Regions from separate parts of the Methylocystis sp. genome, predicted to be linked through region 1. Evidence: riboswitches for the same ligand, from Rfam matches in the RefSeq annotation. Region 1 holds a riboswitch; the other holds the start of a gene.
The links. A riboswitch is a leader RNA that binds a small molecule or an ion and turns the genes downstream of it on or off. The one in region 1 is predicted to bind cobalamin.
Positions count from the first base shown of each region.

Region 2: linked by a shared signal. The riboswitch ahead of AB7I51_RS00245 (TonB-dependent siderophore receptor) and the one ahead of AB7I51_RS03295 (CbtB domain-containing protein) in region 1 are both predicted to bind cobalamin.

Region 1 covers NZ_JBFWVN010000004.1:41,270-44,675, reverse strand. Annotated here, with positions in the region: gene AB7I51_RS03305 (sterol desaturase family protein) at 1-370, opposite strand, end outside; gene cobO (cob(I)yrinic acid a,c-diamide adenosyltransferase) at 563-1,171, opposite strand; cobalamin riboswitch at 1,221-1,416, shown strand; gene AB7I51_RS03295 (CbtB domain-containing protein) at 1,468-1,653, shown strand; gene AB7I51_RS03290 (CbtA family protein) at 1,666-2,328, shown strand; gene cobW (cobalamin biosynthesis protein CobW) at 2,325-3,359, shown strand; gene cobN (cobaltochelatase subunit CobN) at 3,366-3,406, shown strand, end outside.
Region 2 covers NZ_JBFWVN010000001.1:47,238-50,643, forward strand. Annotated here, with positions in the region: gene AB7I51_RS00240 (M20/M25/M40 family metallo-hydrolase) at 1-523, shown strand, start outside; cobalamin riboswitch at 799-1,001, shown strand; gene AB7I51_RS00245 (TonB-dependent siderophore receptor) at 1,114-3,406, shown strand, end outside.

The DNA of each region.
Region 1 (3,406 bases):
ACAGGTCGCAGCAGCCGGACGGCGCGCGCGCGCCGAAGGAACTTTGCAACGCGGCGCTCACCACCGTCGCGACGGCGTTCGACGAGATGACGAGCGCGCCCACGACGACGGGCATGAGAACGACGCTGAGCACGAAAAGATTGACGTCCGCCGCAAAGGACTTCGTCAGCAGGAGTCTCTTGTTGAAGATGGCGCGGGCGATGACCGGATAGTTGGCGCGTCCCCGGCGCGTCTTGCGCCGAAGGGTCAAGACCCAGACCGCGATGACAAAGGTCGTCGCCAGCGAATAGACCGAAAAAATCGAACCCGCCGAAAACAACTCGTTGGATATTCTCGCAACGAAAAAGCGGAGCGCGTCGTGAATATCCATCGAGCTTTTCGGTCCAAGCGATTTTGAGAGTTCGGCAGAAATTGACGCGCTTCGAGGCGCCCATTCTCTTCCAAAACTTGCATTGGCGGCGCGCGTCTCCTTTGACCACGCAAGCGACTGCCTGAGAAGCGTATTCGTTACGCGCGCCGCTGCCAAGGGCGGCATTCAATAGCTTGGAGCCAGCGATCACGCCTAGAATTCAATCCCTTCCTGCGCCTTGACCCCCGCCGCGAAGTGATGCTTGACCAGCGTCATTTCCGTGACGAGATCTGCCGCCGCGATGAGCTCCGGTTTGGCGTTGCGCCCGGTCACGACGACATTGAGGCTGTCGCGTCGCGCGGCGAGCGCGCCAAGCACCTCATCGAGCGGCAGATGCTCGTAGCGCAGCGCAATGTTCAACTCGTCGAGCACGAGCAGACGAATTTCCGGATCATCCATTAATTCGCGGGCCTTCTCCCAGGCGCGCCGCGCCGCGGCTTCGTCGCGGGCGCGGTCCTGCGTCTCCCAGGTGAAACCCTCGCCGAGCGTATGCCAGGAGACATTTCCAAGCTTTTCGAGCATGTCGCGCTCGCCGCTGCGCCACTGGCCCTTGCCGAACTGAACGACGCCGATTTTCCAGCCATGGCCGAGCGCGCGGAGCGCCAAGCCAAAGGCTGCGGTCGACTTGCCCTTGCCGGCGCCGGTATGAACCATCAGCAGGCCCTTGCGGGCGATGGTCTTGCCGGCGACCTCGGCGTCCTGAACCGCCTTGCGCTTCTCCATTTTGAGACGGTGGCGGCGCGCCTCGTCGTCTTCCTTCATCTCGGTCACGAGGCGCTCCTTTGCCCGTTTGACGGAAGCATGAGCCGCGCATATGACTAATCGGGACGGTCCTTCGCAAGAAGTGAAAAGGGAACGCGGCGCGGGCGCTACGCCCTTATCCGCGGCTGCCCCCGCAACTGTAGCCGGCAAGGTCCGCGCCATCGGCCACTGAGCGTTACGCTTGGGAAGGCGGCGCGGTCCGAAGACCCGGGAGCCAGGAGACCTGCCGTCTTGGCGATCTTTTCCGATCGCCGCGCGCATCGCATCGCCGCCGGTGGGGCGGCAGGGAGACCGATATGAAGGCCAAATCATTCGCCAATTCCGCCGCTCTCGCGCCCGCCAAGGCCGAGGCCCTGAAAGCCGCCGCCGTCGCGCTTATTCTCGGCTTTGGCCTCGTTTGGATCGCCGGCTTCGCCTATTCCGAAAACGTCCACGACGCGGCGCATGATACGCGCCACGCGCTCTCCTTCCCCTGCCATTAGGCCGCGACGCGCTTGATCGCGCGCGTATTGACGACCGGCCTCGTCGCCGGCCTTGTCGCCGGGCTCGCGGTCGCGGCCCTGCAGCATCTCACCACGACGCCGCTCATTCTCGCCGCTGAAGTCTATGAGACGGCGCAGCATGCGCATGACGGCGCCGAGGCGGGCGCGGCTTTGTCCGGCTTGAGCCGCACCGCGGCGACCAGCGTCGCGACGATCGCCGTCTCGATCGGCTATGCGCTCATTCTGCTCGCGGCCATGCTGCTCTCGGGCGACGCCATCGCGCCGCGCCGCGCCGCCCTTTGGGGCGCCTGCACCTTCGCCGCGACCGGTCTTGCGACGAGTCTCGGCCTCGCCCCACAGCTTCCCGGCATGGCGGAAACCGATCTTGCCGCTCGCCAAATCTGGTGGCTTGCGACGGCATTCGCGACCGGCGCCGGACTCTTTGCTCTGTTGCGGCTCGACTCGGCGGCGGCGAAGTTTGTTGGCGTCGCGCTGATCGTCGCGCCGCAGTTCTTCGCGCCGACGCCCGCCGCGCCGGAAAGCACCGCGCCCGCCGAACTCGCGGCGCGCTTCGCCGCCTCCTCGCTCGCAATTCAGGCAATCAGCTGGGCGCTCGCCGGCGCGCTCGCCGGCCTCGTCTGGCGGCTCCTGTCGCGCGAAAGTGAGGCGTCATGAGCGGCGCAAAAATTCCGGCGACGATCGTCACCGGCTTTCTCGGCGCGGGAAAGACGACGCTCATTCGTCATGTGCTGGAAAACGCCAGGGACCGACGCCTCGCGCTGGTGATCAATGAATTCGGCGATGTCGGCGTCGACGGCGAAATCCTGCGCGCCTGCGGCGTCGAGAACTGCCCCGACGAAAATATCGTCGAACTCGCCAATGGCTGTCTCTGCTGCACGGTCGCCGACGATTTCGTTCCGGCGATCGAGGCGCTGCTCGCGCATGAGAAGCGTCCCGACCACATCATCATCGAAACCTCAGGGCTTGCGCTGCCAAAGCCGCTGGTCAAGGCGTTCGACTGGCCGGCGATCCGCTCGAAACTCACGGTCGACGGCGTCATCGCGGTGATCGACGGCAAGGCGGTGGCGGAAGGTCGTTTCGCCGACGATCTCGACGCGATCGCCAAGGAGCGCGAAGTCACGCTAACGATCGATCATGATAATCCACTCGAAGAAGTGTTCGAAGATCAACTCGCCTGCGCCGATCTTATCATCCTCAACAAGACCGATCTCCTCGACGCCGATGAAGAACGTGAGGTTGCGGGCCGCCTGACGCGGGGCGCGCGCCAGGCGGCGAAACTCGTGCGCGCCAGCGGCGGAAAAGTCGATCCACTGGTGCTGCTCGGCCTTTCCGCGGCGGCGGAGAACGATCTCGCCAGCCGTCCGTCGCGTCACGACGATGAATCCGAGCATGATCACGACGACTTCGATAGTTTCGTCGTTTCGCTTTCGGCCGTGAGCGACCCGGCGGCGCTGGTTGCGCGACTGGCTGAAACGGCGCGTCTGCACGATGTGCTGCGCATCAAGGGTTTCGTCGAAGTCGTCGGCAAGCCGATGCGCCTCTTGGTGCAAGGCGTCGGCGCGCGCATCGAGCATCATTTCGATCGCGCATGGAAGCCCGGCGAGCCGCGCATGAGCCGCGTCGTGATCATCGGCGAAAAGGGCCTCGATCGCGACGCCGTCATCGCGACGCTGGCGCAGCAGTGAGGCGCGATGCATCTCCTCCCGCGCGATCTCCATAGTCTCGACGACGC
Region 2 (3,406 bases), on a different contig from region 1:
CGGCGAAGCCGGCTTCGGCGTCATGGAGCAAATCTGGGCGCGTCCGACCTGCGATGTGAATGGAATCATCGGCGGCTATACCGGCGCTGGCTCGAAGACGGTGCTGCCGGCGCAGGCGTCGGCGAAATTTTCCTTCCGACTCGTCGGCAAGCAGGATGCGAAAGCGATTCTCGAAAGCTTCCGCAACTTCGTGCGCGAGCGTCTGCCGGCGGACGCAAGCGCCGAATTCCTGCCGCATGGCGCGTCGAATGCGCTGCAGCTGCCGTTCGGCTCGGAGGCGCTCAATCGCGCGCGCCGCGCGCTCGCCGAAGAATGGGGAAAGGAAGCGGTGCTCGCCGGCTGTGGCGGTTCGATCCCGATCGTCGGCGCCTTCAAGCGCGATCTCAATATGGATTCGCTGATGATCGGCTTCGCCCATGACGACGACCGCATTCATTCGCCGAACGAAAAATATTCCTACACGTCGTTCCACAAGGGAACGCGCTCCTGGGCGCGCGTGCTGCATGCGCTGGCGGCGGCGTAATCGCAGTTTTGTTGCGCTCGACTCAATAGAGAACGAGCGGCAGTCGCGCGAACTTTCGTCGTGCTGAGCCGCCCCAAACAGCCCTCATGCTGAGGAGCGAGCGAAGCTCGCGTCTCGAAGCACGAGGGCTGTTTGGGGCGGCTCAGATTTCTCAATTCGCACAACTCAAGGCCCCTCACCCTGAGGAGGCCTCGAAGAGGCCGTCTCGAAGGGCGAGGGGCCGATGATCTTTCCAGCGATCACAGCGTCCTCTTGACAGCTTGCGCGATCGGCCGTCTATTTTGCGGCTGACGGTTCCCAACGGGATCAAAATGGGAATGCGGTGAGCGCGCTTCTTCGTGCGCAATTCCGCGGCTGCCCCCGCAACTGTAAGCGGCGAGCCGAAGACCATTAAGCCACTGGAGCGAAAAGCTCTGGGAAGGCGGTCTTTAGGCGACAACCCGCGAGCCAGGAGACCTGCCGTCGCTTCGTGGTCACGCGCGAAAGCGTCGGGCGGGGTGCACCGATGCGGCCAAAGCCCCTCGCCCTTTGAAGGCGTAACGGGCGGAGACCTTCGCAGTGACGGCCCACGTTACTGCGAGTCGACGCATATGAAATCCCAATTCCCGAAAGCCCCGGAAGGCGGCGTTTGCGCCGCCGTGCGGCGCAGCTCGCCTCTCCTGCTCCTTTCTGCAGCCCTTTCGTCGCCGGCTCTCGGCCAGAACGCGCTGCCGGTGATTGAAATAGGCAAGCCGCAGCCGGGCGTCATTCAAGGCGCCGGCGCGCGCGCAGCGGGGGAACCGGCCGTCGGAAACAACGGGACCGACATAGGACCGGGAAACAACGGCCGGCTTTGCGCCGAAGGCGTCTGCAACGATCCGACCTCCTATGCCGCGCCAATCCAGTCGGTCGGCACGAAGGTCAACACGCCGGTCATGGATACGCCGGTCACGACGCGCACCGTCACGCGCCAGATGCTTGAAGACCAGCAGGCCATCAGGGTCGACGAGGCGTTGAAAAACGTCAGCGGCGTCGCCTTCTCGGGCGGCGGCGACGCAGCTGTGGGAAATTCATTTCGACAGATCATTCTTCGCGGCTTTCCGACCCAAAACTTTTTTCGCGACGGCTTCAGAGTCGACAGTTTCGGCCTCAATTTCGCGGGAGCGAGCAATGTCGAATTGGCCAATGTCGAGAGCATCGAAGTTCTCAAAGGTCCCGCAGCGATCCTCTATGGCGCCGCGGAGCCCGGCGGCATCGTCAACATCAATACGAAGCAGCCTTTGGATAAGCCGGCCTTCTCGCTGCAGCAGCAGATCGGCAGCTATTCCGCCTACCGCACCACGCTCGACTCGACAGGTCCGATCACGCCGAACAAGGACCTGCTCTATCGCTTCATCATGTCCTATGAGAATGACGGATCGTTTCGCGCATTGGACTATAACCGCAAAATCATGATCAATCCGATGGTGCGATGGAATATCAGTTCCGACACCTGGGTCAGAGCGTCGACTCAATTCCAGCAGAACAATTTCAATCAGGACATGTATTGGACGCCGTATTTCGGCATGTTCAACCCTCTGTGGCTTGGACGCAGCTTCAACTGGGGTCCGAAATCGCCCTACAATGAGCAGCAGAATTTCACCGAACTCACATGGCGCCACGACTTCAGTAAGGACTGGTCGATTCAGCAGACCGCCTTCATGCAATTATTGCGCAATGATTGGGAGGATGCCGGCGGCTTCGGCTTCATCGCCGACTGCATAACGCCCGGCAGCACGTCCTGCTTCGCCTTCCCTTCGCCGAATAATGTCACTCTGAATTGGTTCTCGTTTCCGTCGGACAACAGGCAGGCGGAATATGCGACGACAGTCAATCTCGTAGGTCATTTCAACACGACCGAGCAGCTCAGCCATACGCTGCTCGCGGGCGCAGACTATTACCGCTACAATTTCCGAGGGAAGAATTTGAGCCCGCTGAACGCCAGTTCAACGGTGATATTCGGCGCGCCGCAGCTTCCGACGCCGATTTCCGGCCTCTTCACCTTTGCCGCGACGGAGCAATATGCGGACAATCTCGGCGTTTATCTCCAGGATCAAATCAAGCTGCCTTATGGCTTCAACGTGCTCGGCGGCGTGCGCTATCAATATATCAACAGCAGAACCGGAGCCACGGACAATTCGGACTTTTGCGGCCCGTTTTCATCGAATGCGTTTGCGGGCGTGGCGCTCCCTTGCAACTTCGATACGATTACGAAGCGCGGGCAAGTCGTCAATCAGAGGGTCACGCCGCGCGTCGGCCTGTTGTGGCGGCCGCTCGACTGGGTGAGCCTCTATGGGAATTACGCCGAGTCCTACAGCCCGAATTACAATGGCAAGCTGGTCTTGGGCACGGATACGCCAACCCCGCCGAGCGCCGGCGAACAAGTCGAGGGCGGCGTCAAGTTTTCCTGGCTCGACGGAAAGCTTCAGGCGACCGCGGCCTATTACCATCTGGTCAAGACCAATATTCCAGTCGGGATCCCCAATAATTTTAATCGTGTGCTTCTCATCGGCGAAGCGCGTTCGCAGGGCCCCGAAGTCGACATTCAAGGCGAGCTCCTGCCCGGCTGGAGCGTAAATCTCGCCTACGCCAACACCGACGCGATCGTCACGAAATCGGATCCAACCAACATCGGGATTGCGGTGGCTGGGTCGCCGGTTCCGTTCGTGCCGCGCAATGTCGGATCGCTGTCTTCAACTTATGAATTCAAGCATGGCGACTTAAAGGGCCTGAAAGCGGGACTGCGCTATGATTACACCGGCTATCTTCCCTTTTATCATGCCGCCAATGACGGAACCTATATCTATGGCCAGTCGACGCCCAGCTACGGGATCGTTGGAATTTTCGGCGCTTATGAGCTTAATG